2 regions of the Micromonospora sp. NPDC047740 genome follow, and region 1 is predicted to be linked to the other one. Evidence: predicted binding sites of a transcription regulator. Region 1 holds the regulator's gene; the other holds the start of a gene.
The links. The regulator HspR, encoded in region 1, represses chaperone genes until heat shock. The targets are predictions, from matches to a motif close to TTGAGTNNNNNNNACTCAA.
Positions count from the first base shown of each region.

Region 2: lon (endopeptidase La) is a predicted target of HspR. The motif match lies at 2,634-2,652, and genes of this name have one in related genera.

Region 1 covers NZ_JBIDCT010000009.1:286,860-297,402, reverse strand. Annotated here, with positions in the region: gene dnaK (molecular chaperone DnaK) at 1-767, shown strand, start outside; gene grpE (nucleotide exchange factor GrpE) at 815-1,576, shown strand; gene dnaJ (molecular chaperone DnaJ) at 1,656-2,837, shown strand; gene ACGF4F_RS19235 (heat shock protein transcriptional repressor HspR) at 2,866-3,306, shown strand; gene ACGF4F_RS19230 (hypothetical protein) at 3,453-3,662, shown strand; gene ACGF4F_RS19225 (hypothetical protein) at 3,768-4,196, opposite strand; gene ACGF4F_RS19220 (cation:proton antiporter) at 4,367-5,575, opposite strand; gene ACGF4F_RS19215 (cation:proton antiporter regulatory subunit) at 5,581-6,081, opposite strand; gene ACGF4F_RS19210 (hypothetical protein) at 6,111-7,202, shown strand; gene ACGF4F_RS19205 (winged helix-turn-helix domain-containing protein) at 7,302-7,520, opposite strand; gene ACGF4F_RS19200 (DivIVA domain-containing protein) at 7,726-8,043, shown strand; gene ACGF4F_RS19195 (hypothetical protein) at 8,040-8,291, shown strand; gene ACGF4F_RS19190 (epoxide hydrolase family protein) at 8,351-9,487, opposite strand; gene ACGF4F_RS19185 (helix-turn-helix domain-containing protein) at 9,571-10,212, shown strand; gene clpB (ATP-dependent chaperone ClpB) at 10,298-10,543, shown strand, end outside.
Region 2 covers NZ_JBIDCT010000001.1:231,902-242,444, reverse strand. Annotated here, with positions in the region: gene ACGF4F_RS01155 (DEAD/DEAH box helicase) at 1-216, shown strand, start outside; gene lon (endopeptidase La) at 274-2,610, opposite strand; gene ACGF4F_RS01145 (Lsr2 family protein) at 2,857-3,204, shown strand; gene ACGF4F_RS01140 (MFS transporter) at 3,445-4,692, shown strand; gene ACGF4F_RS01135 (hypothetical protein) at 4,843-5,712, opposite strand; gene ACGF4F_RS01130 (hypothetical protein) at 5,923-6,111, shown strand; gene ACGF4F_RS01125 (Asp23/Gls24 family envelope stress response protein) at 6,125-6,508, shown strand; gene ACGF4F_RS01120 (hypothetical protein) at 6,510-7,028, shown strand; gene ACGF4F_RS01115 (hypothetical protein) at 7,025-7,576, shown strand; gene ACGF4F_RS01110 (helical backbone metal receptor) at 7,691-8,407, shown strand; gene ACGF4F_RS01105 (CBS domain-containing protein) at 8,806-9,150, opposite strand; gene ACGF4F_RS01100 (DoxX family protein) at 9,360-9,953, shown strand; gene ACGF4F_RS01095 (FKBP-type peptidyl-prolyl cis-trans isomerase) at 10,096-10,464, shown strand.

The DNA of each region.
Region 1 (10,543 bases):
TGACCCCGCTGAGCCTGGGCATCGAGACCAAGGGCGGCATCTTCACCAAGCTGATCGAGCGCAACACCACCATCCCGACCAAGCGCTCCGAGGTCTTCACCACGGCGGACGACAACCAGCCGTCGGTGCTGATCCAGGTGTTCCAGGGCGAGCGGGACATCGCGGCCTACAACAAGAAGCTCGGCACCTTCGAGCTGACCGGCCTCCCGCCGGCGCCGCGCGGCGTGCCGCAGATCGAGGTCACCTTCGACATCGACGCCAACGGCATCGTCAACGTGCACGCCAAGGACCTGGGCACCGGCAAGGAACAGAAGATGACGATCACCGGCGGCTCCTCGCTGCCGAAGGACGACATCGAGCGGATGCGCCGGGACGCCGAGGAGCACGCCGAGGAGGACAAGCGGCGCCGCGACGAGGCGGAGACCCGCAACGTGGCCGAGGCGCTCCAGTGGCAGACCGAGAAGTTCCTCGCCGAGAGCGGCGACAAGCTGCCCAGCGAGAACCGGGACCAGCTCAACGAGGCGCTCGGCGAGCTGCGCAGCGCGCTCGGCGGCCAGGACATCGACAAGATCAAGGCGGCCCACGAGCGGCTGGCCCAGGTCTCCCAGCAGGCCGGCTCGCTGCTCTACTCGCAGCAGCAGGGCGAGCAGGGTGCGCCGGGCGCGGCCGGGCCGGGCGCCGGTGCGACCGGTGCGACGGGTGGCGCGAAGGCCGGCGGCGCCGACGACGTGGTCGACGCGGAGATCGTGGACGAGGACAAGAAGTGACCTTCCGTCCCGGACACGAACGCACGGCAGAAGGATGAGGTAACCGCATGACGGAGAAGCCACGAGCGGCCGACCCGGGCTCCACCGGGTCGGCGCCGGGTGGCTCGGCGAGCGCCGGGCCGGGCGCCGGCGACGAGCCGCGGATCGTCATCCGAGACAAGCGCAGAATCGGCAAGACCACCGAGCAGCCCGCGGCGGACGCCGCAGCCGCGGACGCCGCGGCCGACGCGCCCGCCGAGGGGCTGGTCGAGGAGACCGAGGTCGTGGTCGACGAGATCGAGACCGAGGCGCCGGTCTCCGGTCCGCCGGTCGTCGACGCGCCGGCCGAGCCGACCGAGGAGGTCGAGGAGGTCGTCAAGCCGGGCGGGCCGCTCGGTGCCGAGCTGGAGGCGCTCCGGGCCGAGCTGGACGAGCGGACCCGGGATGTGCAGCGGGTGTCGGCCGAGTATGCCAACTACCGCAAGCGGGTCGACCGCGACCGCGCCCTGGTCCAGGAGCAGGCGACCGGCTCGGTGCTGACCGCGCTGCTGCCGATCCTCGACGACCTGGACCGGGCCCGCGAGCACGGCGACCTGGTGGGCGGGTTCGGCTCGGTGGCCGAGCAGCTCACCACGGCGCTGGGCAAGTTCGGCCTGACCGCGTTCGGCGAGCAGGGCGACCCGTTCGATCCGACCCGGCACGAGGCGGTGGCCCACCAGACCTCCGCCGACGTGACCGAACCGACCTGCGTGCAGGTCATGCGCCGGGGTTACCAGCTCGGCGAACGGCTGCTGCGGCCGGCCCTGGTCGCGGTCGCCGACCCCGAGTAGTGCCGACCCGTGACGTCCCGCCCGCCCGCACCGGGCGGGCGGGACGACCGGGGTACGTCCCGTGGAAGGGGGTGGACGGGTGAGTTCCAAGGACTGGATCGAGAAGGACTACTACGCCGTGCTGGGCGTGGAGAAGTCCGCCTCCTCCGACGAGATCAAGAAGTCGTACCGGAAGCTGGCCCGGGAGTCGCACCCGGACCACAACCCCGGCGACCCGAAGGCCGAGGAACGGTTCAAGGCCGTCTCCGAGGCGTACGCCGTGCTCGGCGAGGAGAAGAAGCGCCGCGAGTACGACGAGATGCGGTCGCTGTTCGGCTCGGGCGCGTTTCGCCGCAGCGCCCGTACCGGTGGCCAGCCGGGCGGCATGCCGTTCGACGTCTCCGACCTGTTCGGCGGCGCGGCCGGCGGCACCGACACCCGGTTCGGTGGCGGTGGGTTCACCGACCTGTTCAGCTCGATCTTCTCGGGCGGCGGCGCCGGTCCGGCCCGCGCTCGCGGCCCGGCACGCGGCCGGGACGTCGAGGCCGAGGTGGCGCTCGACTTCGAGGACGCGGTACGCGGCGTCACGCTGCCGCTGACGCTGCGCGCCCCCGGGGTCTGCGACACCTGCCACGGCAATGGCGCCAAGCCGGGCACCCAGCCGGTGGCCTGCCCGGTCTGCCAGGGCGCCGGGGTGACCACCCGCAACCAGGGGTCGTTCAGCTTCTCCGAGCCGTGCCGCAACTGCCAGGGCGTCGGCACGATCGTCGAGGAGAAGTGCCCGGAGTGCCACGGCACCGGCGGGGTCACCAAGACCCGCACGCTGAACGTGCGCTTTCCGGCCGGGGTGGCCGACGGCCAGCGGATCCGGCTGGCCGGCCGGGGCGAACCGGGCGAGCGGGGCGGCCCGGCGGGCGACCTGTTCGTCCACGTGAAGGTCCGCCCGGACGAGATGTTCGGGCGCTCCGGGGACGATCTGACCCTGACCGTGCCGATCACGTTCGCCGAGGCGGTGCTCGGCACCGACCTGCGCGTACCGACCCTGGACGGGACGGTGACCCTGCGGGTGCCGGCGGGTACTCCGAGCGGCCGGGTGCTGCGGGCCCGGGGCAAGGGCGTGGTACGCAAGGACGGCCGCGCCGGTGACCTGCTGGTCACCCTCGACGTGGTGGTCCCGGCGAAGGTGTCGGACGAGGCGCGGGCGGCGCTTGAGGCGTTCGCGGAACAGACCCCGCCCGCCGCGCGGGAACATCTCGACGCCCGGGTGCGTCGGTTCAGTTGACCGGTGAAGGCAGCGGAGGTGAGCGGGGATGTCGGAGGAGTTCGTCGGCTCGGGTGACCCTGCCTACGAGGCCAAGGTCTTGATGATCTCGGTGGCGGCCCGGATGGCGGGGATGCACCCGCAGACCCTGCGCCAGTACGACCGGCTCGGCCTCGTGCAGGCCGGCCGGGCGTCGGGCGGTGGCCGCCGGTACAGCGTCCGGGACGTGGTGCTGCTCCGCGAGGTGCAGCGACTCAGCCAGGACGACGGCATCAACCTGGCCGGGGTCAAGCGGATCATCGGCCTGGAACGGCTGCTGGAGGAGGCCCAGCAGCGGGTGGCCCGGCTGGAGGCGGAGCTGGATGCCGCGTACCGGCGGATCGCCGAGCTGGAGTCGCTGGGCCGGTTGTCCCGTGGCGACCTCGTGCCCACCAACCGCACCTCGACGGCGCTGGTCGTCTGGCGGCCACGCCGCACCGGCGACCGCTGATCCCGCCCTCCGCCGCCAGTAGCCACTCATTCCGCGCAGCTCCACGGGATGAGTGGCTGTTCCACGTCCGACAGCCACTCTCTCCGCTAACCTGTGAATCAGGCCCAACCAACTCAATCCGGACTCCGAACTTGGCAGGGGGAGCCATGACGGAATCGGCGAAGAAGGTGGCGCAGGAGGCGGAGGACCGGCTGGAGGAGATGGCCGTGAACATCCGCGAGCGGTTCGATCGGATAACCGAGAGCCGCTTCACCGACAAGATCAAAGAAGGTCGCTTCGCCGACCAGCTGGACCACGGCATCGACCGGGCCAGGCTCGACGAGCGGCGCAAGAAGCAGGGCGGATCGACGAGCTGACGATCCGGCGACGTGCGGGCCGGGACCCACGGGGGGTCCCGGCCCGTTCGCCGTCAATAGACGTGCGGGCCGGGACGCGGTGATGCCGCGCCGGGGTAAAGGGGACTAGAGGCGACGGTTCTCCCGCACCAGGCCGCCCTCGCACCAGTCGGGGTAGGCGAAGAGGTCCGGCCGGGCGAGCAGCACCCGGCTGTTGTGCGCCCAGTTGCGCATCAGCTCGTCCCCGGTCCGCTCGGCCTGCTCGACCAGTTTGCGGAAGCGGCGCTTCGGGTGGGCCCGGAAGTTCGTGCGGATGCCGTCGGCGGCGTAGATGTAGAGGCAGTGCAGGGCGAACCGGCGGGCTGGGCAGGCCGTGTCCATGGCCAGTTGGAAGAGCGTGTGCACCAGGTGGTCACCGGCGACCAGCAGGTCCCAGTCCGGGGGCATGGAGGCCAGCGGGACGGAGTCCGGCTGGTAGGCCCAGGCCCGCAGCTCCGCCGGCGAGGGGTCGACGGGGTTGGCGAAGCCGCGGAACGTTGACTCCTGCACGCTCACCGGCCAACCTTCCGTTTCCGCTGGCGGGGGCACCGGCCACCCGCGGACGCTGGCTGCTGGGGCGACACGGTAACGCGGTTGCGCGTACCTGCGGTAGACCTTCCCGGAACCAATTCGGCGACCGTTGGCCGGGCCGGGTCCACCGTACGGTCGACCCGGCCCGACCAGGGTCAGTCGGCCGCCCCCACCGGGACGGGCTGCCGGGCGGCGGTGCGCTGGCGCAGCCAGCGCTTGAACCAGGGCAGGTCGGGCAGGCGGGCCAGCATCGGCCCGGTCACCACGGTGATCAGCACGTACGCGGTGGCGAGCGCCGCCAGCTTCGGTTCGACCGGTTGCGCGGCGGCGACGGCGAGCCCGGCGATGACGATGGAGAACTCGCCGCGTGGGGTGAGCGCGAAGCCGGCCCGCCAGCGACCGGGCTCGGCGATCCCGGCCCGCCGGGCCGCCAGATAGCCGGTGAGCAGCTTCGTTCCCATGGTGACCACGGCTAGCCCCAGCGCCGGCAGCAGCACCGGGGGCATGTCCAGCGGGTTGGTGACCAGCCCGAAGAACACGAAGAAGACCGCGGCGAAGAGGTCCCGCAGCGGGGAGAGCAGCTCCGTCGCGTGGTGCGCCACCGGGCCGGAGAGCGCGATGCCGACCAGGAACGCCCCGACCGCCGCGGACACCTGCAGCTTGGCCGCGACGCCGGCGACCAGCAGGGTCAGGCCGAGCACCCCGAGCAGCAGCGCCTCGGGGTCCTTCGCGGAGAGCGCCGCGGAGATCAGGTGGCCGTACCGGATGGCGACGGCCAGCACGACGACCACGGTGAGCACCGCGACGGCGAGCGCCACACCGCCCTTGACCAGGCCGACCCCGGCGAGCAGCGCGGTGAGCAGCGGCAGGTAGAGGGCCATTGCCAGGTCCTCGATCACCAGCACGGAGAGGATCACCGGGGTTTCCCGGTTACCGACCCGGCCGAGGTCGCCGAGGACCTTGGCGATCACCCCGGACGACGAGACCCAGGTGACGCCGGCGAGCACCACGGCGGCGATCCAGCCCCAGCCGAGCAGCAGCGCGAAGGCGAAGCCGGGCAGCGCGTTGAGCACCGCGTCGATCAGGCCGGCCGGGGCCGCCGAGCGGAGGTTGCCCACCAGCTCGTTGGCGCTGTATTCCAGGCCGAGCATGACCAGCAGCAGGATGACGCCGATCTCCGCGCCGACGGCGAAGAACTCCTCGCTGGCGTTGAGCGGCAGCAGGCCGCCGTGGCCGAAGGCGAGCCCGGCGAGCAGGTAGAGGGGGATGGGCGAGAGGCCGACCCGGCGACTGAGCCGGCCGAGCAGGCCGAGCAGCAGCAGCAGCGCGCCGACCTCGATGAGCAGAATGGTGGTTTCGTGCATCCGCGTCAGCCGTCCGGGTCGGTGTCGGCAAGGATTGCGCTCACCCCGTCGAGGCCCTGGCGGGTGCCCACCACGACCACGACGTCACCGGCCGCGAAGCGGAAGGTCGGGTCCGGCGAGACGATGACCTCGCCGTCCCGTAGCACCGCCACGATGGAGGCGCTGGTGCGGGTACGCGCCTTGGTGTCGCCCAGCCGCTTGTTGACGTACTTCGAGCCGGCCGGGATGGCGATCTGCTCGGTGAGCAGCCCTGCGGCCTGCTCACGCAGCCCGGAGAGCTGGCCGAGCATCAGCGACGCGCCGAGGATGTCGGCGAGCGCCTCCGCCTCGTCGTCCGTCAGCGGGATGTCGGCCTGACAGGAGTCGGGATCGTCCGGGTCGTAGAGGACGAGATCCCGTCGGCCGTTGCGGTGGGACACCACGCCGACCCGGCGGCCCGATTCCGTCACCAGGTCGTGACGTACGCCGATCCCCGGTAAGGCAGTCTGTTCGACACGTACTCGCACGCAGGCGAGGTTACCCGGTTGGAGCTCGGATGGATTCGGCAAGATCCCGCCGCCCGGTCGTCCTCCTGCTGCTGCCCGTGCTGACAGCCTGCTCGATCGGCGACGTCCGCCGGCCACCGCCGGACCGGGCCTCCGCGTCACCCCGACCGTCGGTGACCGCGCCGCCGGTCGCCGACGTCGATGAGGTACGCCGCGTGCAGGTCGCCGTCCCCGACCGGTACGACCCGCCGTTCGTCGAGTTCGTCGACGCCGACCAGGCGTACGCCCTCTTCGCCACCTGCGACGGCCGGCCCCCCGGCCGGGACTGCCCGGCGCTGCTCTTCGCCACCGGGGACGGTGGGCGGTCCTGGCGGGCGCTGCCGCATCCCCGGCCGGTCGCCGACAACCAGCAGCTCTACGCCCCGAAGGGCCTGCTGGTGCTCGCCGCCGAGCCGTTCGGCTGGTACGCCTCGACCGACGGCGGCGTCACCTATACCCACCACCCGGGAAACGCGCCGCCGCCGGTGCTGTCGGGTGCCAACGGCCAGTTCCAGGTCGCCGAGCAGGACGGCCGGGTGGCCCGCTGGGACGGCCACCGGCTGCGGCCGTTGGCCGCCCAGCCGGGACTGCCGGCCGTGAACACCGTGCGCGAGGTCGAGGATCTGCTGGTGGCGGCCGGCGCGAGCGACGGGAGGCCGTACGCCGCGGTCTCCGCGGACCAGGGACGGCACTGGCAGCGGACGGAGGTGCCGGCGCTCGACGGCGAGGTCGGCGTGGTGCGGGTGATGCGCTCGCCCGACGGCGAGGCCTGGCTGGTCGGGGAGCGACCGGACCGGACGGGCTTCCCGGCGCTCTGGCGCTACCGGGGCAACTGGCAGTTGGTGCGAGCCGACGGCCGCCCGGACCGGATCCACTCGGTGGCCCCCGCCGGCGCCGGGCGGGTGGCGGTGACCGGGCCGGACGGCGTGGGGGTGGTGGTCGACGGCCGGTACGAGCGGGTCAGCTGGCCGGTCGGCCCCGAGCACTACCTGTCGCTGCTCGCCGACGGCACGCTCGCGGCCCGCGCCCCGGACGAGACGGTCCTGTCCGTCGGGCCGGTGGGCGCCCGCCGCTGGATCAGGGTGGTCCTGGTCGGCGACTGACCGCTCGGCCTTTGGGGCCGCGCTCGTCCCGGGCGCTCCGGCGACCGGCACCTTCGGTGGTGGCCTCCTTTGGAGCTGAATCGCTTGTGCCGGCCTGGCCTACTTCGGCTCGGCGACGAAGACGCCGACCCCTTCGAGGGTCTCGGTCAGACCGGTCGCGCGCAGGATCATCATCGCCTTGCCGACCACGGTGTCCGACACGCCGTATTCCTTGCACAGTTGTGACCGGCTCGGCAGCTTGGTGCCGGGCGGCCACTCTCCCGAATCGATCTTGCTTTTCAGCTCGTCTGCGAGCACCTGGTACTGCTGCTTGGGCATACACACTCCCCGGATGGCATGCCCATTCGATCACGCAGCAACCTCCAACCTCAAGCAATCGCGGGTTGGTCGTTGACCTACAACCGCTACCGATTGTAGGTTCCCCTGTGAACGCTTCCGGATGGCACTGGGGCGCTCATCTGGTCGGGACGGGCATCCCCGTGCTCCGTCCCGACCTCGCGGATGTCGAGAAGGGATCAGCATCGTGCGTAACCTCCTGCGACCCCTGTCGAAGCGCCGGAACGTCGGCCCGATCAGTCAGTCGCCGGCCAGCGCCTACCGCTCGGCGTCGTACCTGCCGCTGCGGCCGTGGCAGGTGCGGAGCCGCACCTTCGCCACCCGGCGGCGCGGCCTGGACCCGGTCGAGGTTGCCGCGTTCCTCGACCGCGTCGCCGGCGATCTTGCCGCGGCACAGGCCGAGGTGGTCCGCAGTCGGGCGGAAACGGCCCGGATCAAGGACGCGCTCCGCGAGTGGCAGTCCCGCCAGGCCCCCACCATGCGTGACTTGGCCCGGCGCCCGTGACCAGCCGCTACGTCATCCACCTGCCGGTCCGGGCACCCGACCTGGCTCGGGCGAAGATGCTCGGCCGGACCGCCGCCCGCTCGCTGGCCTTCCTTACCCACGTCGACTCCGGCGAGACCACCGTCTCCACCGAGGACAACCAGGGGGTACGCCATCGCGTGTTCTGCGACCTCCGTCTCGACGACGGCCGCCGATGCATCCTGCGCGCCGACCACGAGACTCCCTGTACGGCCCGCCTGCCCCGCTGACCGCGGTGGGTTGCCCGGTCGGGACCGGATTCCCGACCGGGCACGTGAGCGGCCGATGCTCAGCGAAGCGAGGCGAAGAATTCCCGGATATCGCCGACCAGCACGTCGGTCGCCTCGTGGGCCGCGTAGTGCCCGCCGACGTCGCCGCGCCCCTCGACCTCGGTCTGGTATGCCGTCCACCGCACGATGTTGCCGTGGTCCCGCTCGGCGAAGCGGCGGATCGACTGGAAGTCGCCGGGGAACATGGCCAGCGCCGTGGGCGTGGTCGTCGGCCCGGTCGGGTGCTCGGCGGTGTGCGCGTCCTCCCAGTAGAACCGCATGGACGAGGCGGCCGTGCCGGTGAACCAGTAGATCGCCACGTTGGCCAGGATGAAGTCGGCGTCCAGGCTCTCGTCGAAGAGTTGTGCGTTCCAGGCGAGCAGCCCGACCGGTGAGTCGGCCAGCGCGAACGCCAGGGTCTGCGGCTGCTGGCTGTGGACCTGGTTGAAGGAGAACTTGTTCTCGTAGAACCACTGCAGGTGCTTGAGGGCGGCCTGGTCGGCCGCGGAGAGTCCGGCGAACTCGGCCGGGTCGCCGGACGGGAACGAGAAGAGCTGGGTGACGTGTACGCCGATCACGTGCTCGGGGTCGATCCGGCCGACCTCGGGCGACACCAAGGAGCCACCGTCGTTGCCGACCGCTCCGTAGCGGTCGTAGCCGAGGCGGGCCATCAGCTCCGCCCAGGCGCGGGCGGTGCGGTAGCGGTTCCAGCCGGCGCTGCGGGTCGGCCCGGAGAAGCCGAAGCCGGGCAGCGACGGGATGACCAGGTGGAACGCCGGCGAGCCCGGGTCGGCCGGCTCGGTCAGCGGGGCGATCACGTCCAGGTATTCGACCACCGAGCCGGGCCAGCCGTGGGTGAGCACCAGCGGGGTCGCGTCCGGCCGGGAAGACCGGATGTGCAGGAAGTGGATGTCCTCGCCGTCGATCTCGGTGACGAACTGCGGGTACGCGTTGAGCCGCGCCTCGACCGCCCGCCAGTCGAACTTCTCCAGCCAGTACGTCGCCAGCTCGCGGACCCGACCGGTCGGCATCCCGTACGCCAAGCCGGCGCCGGGCAACTCTCCGGGCCAGATGGTGCGGCGCAGCCGGGCGGCCAGGTCGTCGAGCGCGGCCTGGGGGATCTCGACGCGGAATGGGCGGATGGCGGTGCTGGACATGCGCTGCTCCTTCAGAACGGAATGTTTCGTTCCGATTCACAGTAGCAGAGCGGAACGATCCGTTCCACTGCTAGTCTGGAGCCATGTCGAACCCGACCGACGCCCCCCAGTTCCCCGGCCGCCGCGCCCAGGCCGCCCGGAACGACGCGGTGATCCTGGAAGCCGCCCGCGCCGTCTTCCTGGCTGACCCGAAGGCGCCCATCGCCACGGTGGCCGAGCGGGCCGGCGTCGGTATCAGCGCTCTCTACCGGCGCTACGCCGGCAAGGAGGACCTGCTCCGCAAGCTCTGCCACGACGGCCTGCGGCGGTACATCGCCGTGGCGGAGGAGTCCGCCGCCGACCCGGACGGCTGGCGGGCCTTCGCCGGGTTCCTGGAGCGTGTCGTCGATGCCGACGTGCACTCGCTGACCGTGCATCTCGCCGGCACCTTCACGCCGACCGAGGAGATGGGGCGGGACGCGGTGCGCTCCGGTGAGCTCACCGCGGAGTTGGTCGAGCGGGCCAGGGCGGCCGGCCGGCTCCGCGCGGATGTGGTGGTGCAGGACGTCGGGTTGCTGCTGGAGGGGTGCGCCGCGATCCGCGTACCCGATCCGGAGCGGACCCGGGAGCTGCGTCGCCGGCACCTGGCGCTGCTGCTGGCCGGTCTCGCCGTGGCCGAGCCGCCACTGCCCGGGCCGCCGCCGGCGGCCGGGGAGTTCGACTGGCGGTGGCGACGCTCCGAGTGAGCCAGCTCACACCGTCGGAGTTGAGCGGAATAGACTCAACTCTGGTTGTGTCGATTCCAGTGGACACGCCGATCCGGGGGAGCCCATGAACACGGAACGCCTCACCACCAAGAGCCGCGAGACCATCACCGGCGCCGTCGCGCTGGCGAACCAGCGCGGCCACGCCACCGTGGAGCCCTGGCACCTGCTGCTGTCGCTGCTCGACACCGAGGGTTCGACCGCCGCCGGCCTGCTGCGCGCCGTCGGGGCCGACCCCGCCGAGCTGCGCCGGGTCGCCCAGCGCTCGGTCGACGCCCTGCCCGCCGCGCACGGCTCCAGCATCGCCGAGCCC
Region 2 (10,543 bases), on a different contig from region 1:
ATCGCCGACCGGTTCTCCCTGGTGGAGGTCCCGTACGCGGTCGCCGACGAGGTGATCCGGGGGCTGCGCGGCAGCACCATCAAGGGCCGCAAGGCCACCGTGCGTCGGGACCGGGACACCGACGGCGGCGAGCGCCGCTTCGACGGCGAGCGGCGGGAGCGGCGCGGCCCGGATCTCGACGGCGGTGCGCGGCGGGAGCGCCGGGACCGCTGGTGAGCACGGCGGAGGCCCCCGGTCGAACGACCGGGGGCCTCGTTGTGCCGGGCGAACGGGTCAGGCCGCGGCGAGCGGCTGGCCGCCCAGGGTCTCCGCGTCGACGTCGGCCGGGCGCAGCGCCAGGGCGAGCACGTCGGCGACATCGGCGAGGGTGTGGATGGTCAGCGCCTCGCGTACCTCGGTCGGGAGGTCGTCGAGGTCCGGCTCGTTGCGCTTCGGGATGATCACCTCGGTCAGGCCGGCCCGGTGGGCGGCGAGCAGCTTCTGCTTCACGCCGCCGATGGGCAGCACCCGGCCGGAGAGGGTCACCTCACCGGTCATCCCGAACTCGGGGCGGACCGGTCGGCCGCTGGCCAGTGAGGCCAGCGCGGTGACCATGGTGATGCCGGCGCTGGGGCCGTCCTTGGGCACCGCGCCCGCCGGGACGTGCAGGTGGATCCGCCGCCCGGCCAGGGCGTTCGGGTCCAGCCCGAGCCGCCGCCCGTTCGACCGCAGGTACGACAGGGCGATGTGCGCGGATTCCTTCATCACGTCGCCGAGCTGGCCGGTCAGGGTCAGCCCCGGCTCGCCCTCCATGCTGGTCGCCTCGATGAACAGCACGTCGCCGCCGGCACCGGTGACCGCCAGTCCGGTGGCCACGCCGGGCACCGCCGTCCGCTCCGCCGACTCCGGGGTGAACTTCGGCCGGCCCAGGTAGCGGGCCAGGTTGTCGGTGTCCACCCGCACCGGGGCCGGGTCGGCGGCCAGCGCGACCGCCACCTTGCGCAGGATCTTGGCCAGGGCGCGTTCGAGCTGCCGGACGCCGGCCTCCCGGGTGTACTCGCCGGCGATGAGGGCCAGGGCCTGGTCGGCGATGGTCACCTCGTCGGCGGTCAGCCCGGCCCGCTCCCGCTGCCGGGGCAGCAGGTGGTCCCGGGCGATGGCCACCTTCTCGTCCTCGGTGTAGCCGTCCAGCGTGACCAGCTCCATCCGGTCCAGCAGCGGGCCGGGGACGGTCTCCACCACGTTGGCGGTGGCCAGGAAGAGCACGTCGGACAGGTCGAGGTCGACCTCGAGGTAGTGGTCCCGGAAGGTGTGGTTCTGCGCCGGGTCGAGCACCTCCAGCAGGGCCGCCGCCGGATCGCCGGCGTAGCCGACGGCCAGCTTGTCGACCTCGTCGAGGAGCACGACCGGGTTCATCGAGCCGGCCTCGCGCAGGGCACGGACGATCCGGCCGGGCAGCGCGCCGACGTAGGTGCGGCGGTGACCGCGAATCTCCGCCTCGTCCCGGACGCCACCGAGGGAGACCCGGACGAAGTTGCGCCCGAGCGCCCGGGCGATCGACTCGCCGAGGCTGGTCTTGCCGACGCCGGGCGGGCCGGCCAGGGCGAGCACCGCGCCGGAGCCACGCCCGCCGACCACGCCGAGGTTGCGCTCGGCGCGCCGGTTGCGCACCGCCAGGTATTCCAGGATGCGATCCTTCACGTCGGCCAGGCCGGCGTGGTCGGCGTCGAGCACCGCGCGGGCCGCGCCGAGGTCGGTGTTGTCCTCGGTACGCGTGCTCCACGGCATCTCCAGCACCGTGTCGAGCCAGGTGCGGATCCAGCCGGCCTCCGGCGAGGCGTCGCTGGCCCGCTCCAGCTTGCCGACCTCACGCAGGGCCGCCTCGCGTACCTTGTCGGGCAGGTCGGCGGACTCGACCCGCGAGCGGTAGTCGGCGGAGCCGTCCGGCTCGTCCTCACCGAGTTCCTTGCGGATCGCGGCGAGCTGCTGGCGGAGCAGGAACTCCCGCTGGGACTTCTCCAGGCCCTCCCGGACGTCGCTGTTGATCTGCTCGGTGACCTCCTGCTCGGCCAGGTGGTCCCGCACCCAGCCGACCAGCAGCTCGAGCCGGGCGGTGACGTCCGGGGCGGCGAGCAGCTCGGTCTTCTGCGCCAGGCTGAGCCAGGGCGCGTAGCCGGCCGCGTCGGCCAGCTCGGAGAGGTCGGTCATCCGCTCCATGGCGTCGATGACCTGCCAGGCGCCACGCTGCTGGAGGACCGAGGTCATCAGCGCGCGGTACTCGCGGGCGAGTTCCCGGGCGCGGCCGGCCGGTGCGGGTTCGTCGAGTTCGGTCGCCTCGACCCAGAGGGCGGCGCCCGGTCCGGGCACGCCGGAGCCGATCCGGGCCCGGGCGAGGCCACGGACCACGGCGGCGGGCTCGCCGCTGGGCAGCCGGCCCACCTTCTCGATGGTGGCGATCACGCCGACGGAGCCGTACTCGCCGTCGATGCGGGGCACGGCGAGCAGCTTCTTGTCGCCGCTGGCGCGGGCCGCGTCGACCGCGGCCTGGGTGGTCGGGTCGAGGGTCACCGGGATGACCATGCCCGGCAGCAGGACGGCGTCGGTGAGGGGAAGTACCGGAAGAGTTGCCATCGAACACCTGCTATCACGTTGAGTTGAGCGTGTCTGACTCAAGTTACAAACCGTGCCCCTTGTTCCGGGATGTGACCCACGCCACTCATTCGCATCCGCCCACTGCCGTACACAGGGCCCGAGAGAGCCATTCCGCCGGCGGATTAGCCGACCCGCCGAATGGCGAAGGTCGGTTATTGTTGCGAAATTGCCGCGCCATAGGTCAAACTCTTAGCCACACCCCGCCCGACACAGGGAGCAATGGCGATGGCAAGGAAAGTAATCACCGTTCTGACCGACGACCTTGACGGCGGAAAGGCCGATCGGACCGTCGAGTTCAGCCTGGACGGCGTGGCGTACACGATCGACGTCTCCGACGAGAACGCGGGCGTCCTGCGTAAGGCCCTGGACCCGTTCATCACCGCTGGCCGGCGGATCGGGCGCGGGCCGGTCGAGGCGGGTCGCGCGGCACGTCGGGCCGCCCGTCCGGCCACCTCGGGAATGGACCGCGAGCAGAACCGCGCCATCCGGGAATGGGCCGCGAAGAACGGCTACGAGATTTCCGAGCGGGGCCGCATCCCCGTCTCGGTGGTGGAGGCCTACAAGAACCGCTGAACCTCCTGGTTCACCGTCGGGCACACCGGGGTCACGCTGAGAAATCGGCATGACCCCGGTCGGCTTTTCCCCGCGTTAACAATTTTCATACCCGGGAGGAGAGCCGGTAGGGAACTCCACCCCCACGCCGTGACCGACACCACCATGGCCGGCACCTGACCGGCATCCTGTCGCACCCCTCGACTGTAATGACCGACGACGCCTGAGGTCATTACGAGCACGACGCACGGGGGTGGACGCATGGCGACCTGGTGGAGGCAGACCGGGGGCGGGTTGCCCCGCACCTTCTGGTATCTCTGGACCGCCACACTGATCAACCGGTTGGGCGGGTTCGTCGCCATCTACCTCGGCGTCTACCTGGTCTCCGTACGGCACTTCGACCCCTCGTACGCCGGCGTGGTGATCGGGTTGCACGGGGCCGGCAGCGCCCTCGGCACGCTGCTCGGCGGCATCATCGCGGACCGGTGGGGGCGGCGACCGGCGATGCTGGCCGGCAACCTCAGCGCCGCAGTCACCGCGGCCGCCCTGGGCCTCACCGGCCACCCCGTCGCGATCGCGGCGCTCACCCTGTCGCTCGGGCTCTGCCTCGGCGTGGCCCGGCCGGCCTTCACCGCCACCATCATCGACGTGGTCGGCGACCGCGACCGGCTACGCGCACTGACCCTCAACTACTGGGCCATCAACATCGGCTTCTCGGTGGCCGCCACCCTGGCCGGCGTGCTGATCCGGGCCGACCCGGTGCTGCTGTTCGTGATCAACGCGGCCGTGCTGCTGGGCACCGCCGCCCTGATCGCGGTCAAGGTGCCCGAGTCCCGCCCAGCCCCGGAGGTCGTCGCACCGCGCGCCCCGGCTGACCGGGGCGGCCTCGGCACAGTACTGCGCGACCGGGTCTTCCTCACCTTCACGGCGCTGACCGGGCTCATCTGGCTGTGCATCGAAGCGGACGTGATGCTGCCGGTGGCCTTGCAGGCCGACGGGCTGCCGGCATCGGCGTACGGGCCGGTCATCGCGGTGAACGGACTGATGATCGTGGTGGGGCAACTCTTCGTGCCACGGCTGATCGCCCGCTTCGACCGCTCCCGCACCATCGCGCTGGCAGCGGTGGTGATCGGCGCCGGGTTCGCCCTCACCGCGCTGGCCGACACCGTCTGGTTCTACGCCGGCACCGTCATGGTCTGGACGCTCGGCGAAATGCTCATGACGCCCGCCAATTCGGCGCTCACCGCCGACCTCTCCCCCACCGCGCAGCGCGGCCGCTACCAGGGCGTCTACTCGCTCGGCTACGCCTTCGCCAGCTCCGCCGGGCCAACCGTGGGCGGCCTGATCACCGGCCGGTTCGGCGACACCGAGCTCTGGCTGGGGCTGGCCGGCCTGGCGCTGCTGGTGGCGCTGGGCAACCTGCTCGCCGGGCCGGCCCGGACCCGGCGCATCGCGGCGCTGCGCATACCCGCCCCGGCGCCAGCCCGACCGGAACCCGCGCCGGTCTGACCGGGAACGGTCGGTGCCGCGGCCTTTCCACGGTTCGGTCCGCCGCCCAGCTCGGAAGATCCGCGTCATTCCCGCTGAGGTACCGCGGTGACGGTGCAACGGTGGATCGGGAGAATTCACGGCGCCGTTCCGCCGCAACCGGGTGGTCGATCAGTCGACCCAGAGATGGTCGAAGGCGAAGCCGCCGGCGAACTCGTCCCGCCGGGCGGCGAGCCGCCGGATCTGCTGCCGCAGCTCGTCCCGGTCCACCAGTGGCGGCTCGCCGACCTCGAGGTCGCGCAACCGCTCCCCGACCGCCACCGCGGCCAGGTCCTCGGCGAGCCGGCCCGGGTCCACCCCACAGGAGAAACGCTGCGCGAAGAGTTGGACCCGCTCGACCAGGCACCGGCCGGGCCGCACCTCGACCCAGCTCCACCCCTCGGCCGGGCCGTCCGCCCATTGCACGTGCAGCCCGCGGACGATCGGGTCGGCGAGGCGCCGCTCGACGAACGCCTCGACAGCGGCGGCCCGGGTCAGCGCCCCGAGGTCGTTGACCGGCCCGCGGCGGCCGTCGGGAAGCCGGCCGAGAATGTCCCGGAACCCGACCACGTCCCCGCCCTCCGGGCCGGATTGGGTGCCGGCCGCGTAGCTGCGCGCGTCGATGACGTACTCGACGAGGCGGCGGCCGTGCTCGGAGCCACGCAGCGTCGGCGACTCCACCCGCAGCATCGGCAGACCGACGGCCGCGCAGACCGCACTCGTCATCCGCTCGGCGCGCTGGGCGGAACCGGCGGGCACGGGCGCGGCGATCTGCAGGGCGAACAGCGGCCAGCCGGTGTCGGCCGCGCACACCACCAGGTCGAAGCCCTCCTTGCTGGCGGTGCTCCACTGGTGCCCGGTGATTCCCGGCGGGCGCCCCTGCACCAGCTCGCTCAGCCGCCGCGCCGCGTACCCGACCTGGCCGGCCCGGCTGAGCAGCGGGGCCGCCCCGCCGGTGATCGGACGCAGCCAGGACGCCGCCACGCTGCCGGTGCTCGTCATCTTCGCCAGATCCATCCGTCGGTCGATCGACGCCCGAGTGTATGCGTTCGATCATGTTCGTCGTGTCGCCGGTGCGCGATCGGGCGGGTCATACCCGTTCGTCACCTTCGCCGGAGCCCCGGTTCCGTGGTCCTCGTCCGCCATGAGTGCGCGGCGGGGAAACGGGTACGCCCCGCCCGTCCGGTCGGTCACCGCGCAGCGGAGGTGGACATGACACGCCATCAGTTCGGGTTCCTCGCCGGGTTCCTCCTGGTCGCGGTCTGGGCGCTCGGCGGGGCCGGCGCCGCGGCAGGCGCCACGCTGGCCGGGCTGGTGGGCTGGCTCCTGGTCCGGGTCCTCGACGGGGACGTCACCCTGCCCGGGCTCGCCGATCGGGCCCCCGCCGACCGGCACCGCTGAACGGAGGCGTCCGATGACCGGCACCCTGCCGCGGCGCGGCACGTCCGCCCATGATCGCCCGGTCGCGCCGGCCCGGCCCTGGACCGAGGAGTGGCTCGCCCGGCTCGCCGCGGACGCGGCGCGGCTGACCCCGGCCGTGTCCGGCCCGACGGCGGCCGTCCGGGTGGCCGGGCAGGCCGCCCGGATAGACCTCGACCTCGCCGTCAGCTACGGCGCGCACCTGCCCACGGTCGCGGCCGCGGTCCGCCGCCGGGTCACCGCCCGGATCGAGGCGCACACCGGCCTGGCCGTGGAGTCCGTCACCGTCACGGTGGTGGACCTGCCCCTGCCGGCCGCCCCGTCGCAAGCCGGAGGCGACCGCGCCCGGGGCGGCGGGATCCCGGCGGCCGGAGGTTGACGTGCGGACGGTCAACCGGGTCGCCACCCTGCTGCTCGCCGTCGCCCTGCTCGCCGGTGGGGCGCTCGCCGTCGCCGAGGGACTGCTCGCCGCGCTGGGCGGTCCCGGTCCGCTGGTCCACCGCTGGTACGCGACGCTGACCACCACCCGCTGGCAGGACGCCCCGGCCCGGGCGGTCGCCGGCGGCGTGACCCTGCTCGGGCTGGTGGTCCTCGTCGCCGAGCTGCGCCGGTGGCACCCGGCCCGGCTGCGGCTCGCCGAGGACGACCGCTGGCACCTGCACCGCCGGTCGATGGAACGACGGCTGGCCCGGGCGGTCTACGCCGTGCCCAGCGTCCGGCGGGCCCGGGTACGCCTGCGCCGGCGGGGAGACGCCTGGCGACCCCGGGTGACCGCCACCGCCGACCCGGCGGCCCGCGCCGACGTCGAGTTCGCCCTGCGCCGGGAACTCGACCGGCTGGCCGCGCCACGCCGGGGCCGGATCGACATCCGGCTCCTACCGGCCCGGCGGGCCACGTGAGCAACGCCGCGCACCGGCTGCTGTGGACGGTGCTCGCCCTGGTGCTCGTGGCCGCCGGCGGGACCGCGCTGGCGGTCGGGCTGGGCTGGCTGCCGGGCGGTGGCGCCCCGTTGCTGGGGGCCGGCCCGGCCAACTGGTGGCGGGCGGGTACGCCGTGGAGCGGTCTCGCGGTGGCGGTCGGCGGGGTGCTGGCGGCCCTGCTCGGGCAGCGGTTGCTGGCCGCCGGGCTGCGCGTGCCGGGCCGGCTCGCCGGCACGCTGGCGCATCCCGGTGACGGGGGCGGGCGTACCCGGGTGGCAAGCGAGGTGCTGACCGCCGCGCTGGAGCGGGACCTGTGCCGGGCGCCCGGGGTACGCCGGGCCCGGGTGGTGCTCACCGGACCGGTCAGTGGGCCGGACGTCTGGGTGGAGCTGAGGGTCGACCCTTGCGCCGGTCTCGGCGCGGCCCGCGCGCACGTCGACGCGGCGGTCCGCCGGTTCGCCGCGACGGTCGGCTGCCAGCCGGCGCACCTGGACGTGACCGCCCTGGTGGACGAAGCCCGGCCCTGAATCGGCAACGCCAGCCCGACGCGTCCGGCCCCGCGACGCGACCTGGAACCGCCGCCGCTTCCCGGCTGGTCGACCGGCTGGGGCAGCATGTGCGGGACTGAGAGGGGGCCCGACGTGCGGGTGGTGTCGCTGGTGCCGTCGTTGACCGAGGCGGTGGCGTTGACCCGGCCCGAGGTGCTGGTCGGGGCGACCGACTGGTGCACCCATCCGGCCGGGCTGGACGTCGCCCGGGTCGGCGGGAGCAAGTATCCGGACCTGGACCGGGTGCTCGCACTCCGGCCCGACCTCGTGCTGCTCAACGAGGAGGAGAACCGGCTCGCCGACGCGGACGCCCTGCGCGCGGCCGGCGTACCGGTGCGGGTCACCTTTCCCCGCACGGTGCCGGAGGCGCTGACCCAGCTCGGCGAGCTGGTCGCCGCGCTCGACGTGACGGACGAGCCGGACTGGTTGCGAGCCGCCCGGCGGGCCTGGACCGACCTGCCCACGCCAACCAGCTGGCGGGCCGCGGTGGTGCCGGTGTGGCGGCGGCCGTGGGTGGTGCTCGGCCGGGACACCTTCGCCGGTGACGTGCTACACCGGCTGGGCGTGGCGAACCGGTGGGCCGGCCACGCGGAGCGGTATCCCCGCCCGAGCCTGGACGAGCTGCGCGGACGACGGCCCGACCTGGTGGTGCTGCCGGACGAACCGTATCGGTTCACGGCCGGCGACGGGCCGGAGGCGTTCCCCAGCGTACCGGCCACGCTAGTCTCGGGCCGCCACCTGACCTGGTACGGGCCCTCCCTCGCCGAGGCCCCCGCGCTGCTCGCCGCCCAGCTCGCCCGTCTCGTCTGAGCCCGGCATGGGCCCACCCGATCGGGGTGGGCCCACGGACGGGCCGGTCAGGCGACCGGGGTGGCGTGCACCGGGTCGAGCTCCATGAACGTGGTGTCGTCCACGTCGTACCCGATGGCGTTGTGGACCACGACGACGCCACCGACCTGGCCGGCGAGCCGGCCGCGAGGTCGACGGCGCTGCGCCGGTCCAACCGCCCGTCCAGGGTGACCTCACCGTCACGGACCCGGACGGTGACCAGGCCGTCCCGGACCGCGAGCACCCGGCGCAGCACCTCCTGCACCACGTCCTCGCGGATCTCCGCGTCGCTGCGCAGGTGCACCCGGAGCAGGTCGCTGCGGGTGACGATGCCGACCAGCCGGCCGAGGTCGTCCAGCACGGGCAGCCGCTTGACCGCCTCACGGTCCATCAGCCGGGCCGCCGCCGCCAGTCGCGTGCGGGTAGGTGGTCACCGCCGGTGCGGTCATCAGCTCCTCGGCAAGCTGCGCGTCCGCCTTCTCCCGGGCGGCGCGCCGGCGCCGTCCGGCGAAGATGCGCCGCTCGTCGGGTTGGCCGGCCCGCTCCACCTTGTGCAGCAGGTCCGCCTCGGAGACCACCCCCAGCACCCGCCGGAAGGAGTCCACCACCGGCACGGCGCTGACGCCCCGCCGGATCAGCACGTCGACGATCCGGCGGTACGGGCTCGCCGCCTCCACCGTCGCCACGTCCGTGGTCATCACGTCGCCCACCTGCCAGGTTCGCATCACAACCTCCTCGGTCCACCCACGACGCTAGGACCGTCACGGTGGCCCTGGTCAGAGGCGGTGGACCGGCCTGGGCAGGCCGACCGGACCGGGCCGGAACAGGTCCAAGGTCCCGGGCGGGCACGGCCCGGTCGGCCCTGCCCGCCCCGCCTCCGCGGAGCTGGAATGGAGTTGCCACCGGAAAGCGCGGTGCAGCCACCAGAAGGGACGTGGAGACCATGACCGCGACGATCGAGCGGGTCACCGCCAACAACAGGGTTCCGGCCAACACCAGGGTTCCGGCGGCCGCCACCACCCGCAACGTCGAGACCACCCGCCAGCGGGCGGCCCGCTACGTCCTCGCCGGACTGCGGATCGCGCTGGGCTGGACCTTCCTGTGGGCCTTCCTGGACAAGCTGTTCGGCCTCGGGCACGAGACCGCCGCGAAGAACGCCTGGATCAACGGCGGCAGCCCCACCAAGGGCTTCCTGACCTTCGGGGCGGCCGGCCCGTTCCAGGGTTTCTACCAGGGCATCGCCGGCGCGGCCTGGGCGGACTGGCTGTTCATGCTCGGCCTGCTCGGCATCGGCGTGGCCCTGCTGCTCGGCATCGGCACCCGGATCGCGGCGGTCACCGGCGGGCTCCTGCTGGTCATGATGTGGACGGCCGTGCTGCCCCCCGCGAACAACCCGTTCCTGGACGACCACCTGATCTACGCCGGTCTGCTGGCCGTCCTGGCTCTCGTCGGCGCCGGCAACACCCTCGGCCTGGGCCGGCCCTGGACGCGGCTCCCCATCGTCCAGCGACTCCCCTGGCTCAAGTGAACTGATCACCTGGGCGGGCGTCACCGAAGGTGGCGCCCGCCGTGGCGTACCCCGACCCTTTCCCGGGACCCGCGGGTATCGGCCGGTCGCGATCCGGCAGGATCGACGGGGACCACACCCGGAACACCGAGGAGACCCGCTCATGCAGAAGCCCGAGGTTGGCCCGATCGAGGGCGCGCCGCCCGCCGATCTCGTCATCGACGACATCACGGTCGGCGAGGGTCCGGAGGCCCACCCCGGCCAGCTCGCCACCGTGCACTACGTCGGCGTGGCCCACTCGACCGGCCGCGAGTTCGACGCCTCGTGGAACCGGGGCGAGCCGTTCGAGTTCCCGCTCGGCGGGGGCCAGGTCATCGCCGGCTGGGACCAGGGCGTGGTCGGCATGAAGGTCGGCGGCCGGCGCCGGCTGACCATCCCGCCGCACCTGGGCTACGGCGCCCGGGGCGCCGGTGGCGTCATCAAGCCGAACGAGACGCTCGTCTTCGTGGTGGACCTGCTCGGCGTCCGCTGACCCGGCCGACCAGGGCCGTCGGCACCCACGCCGGCGGCCTGGTCCGTCCCGCCGGGGCGGTCGCGCCGCCCGGCCGCCA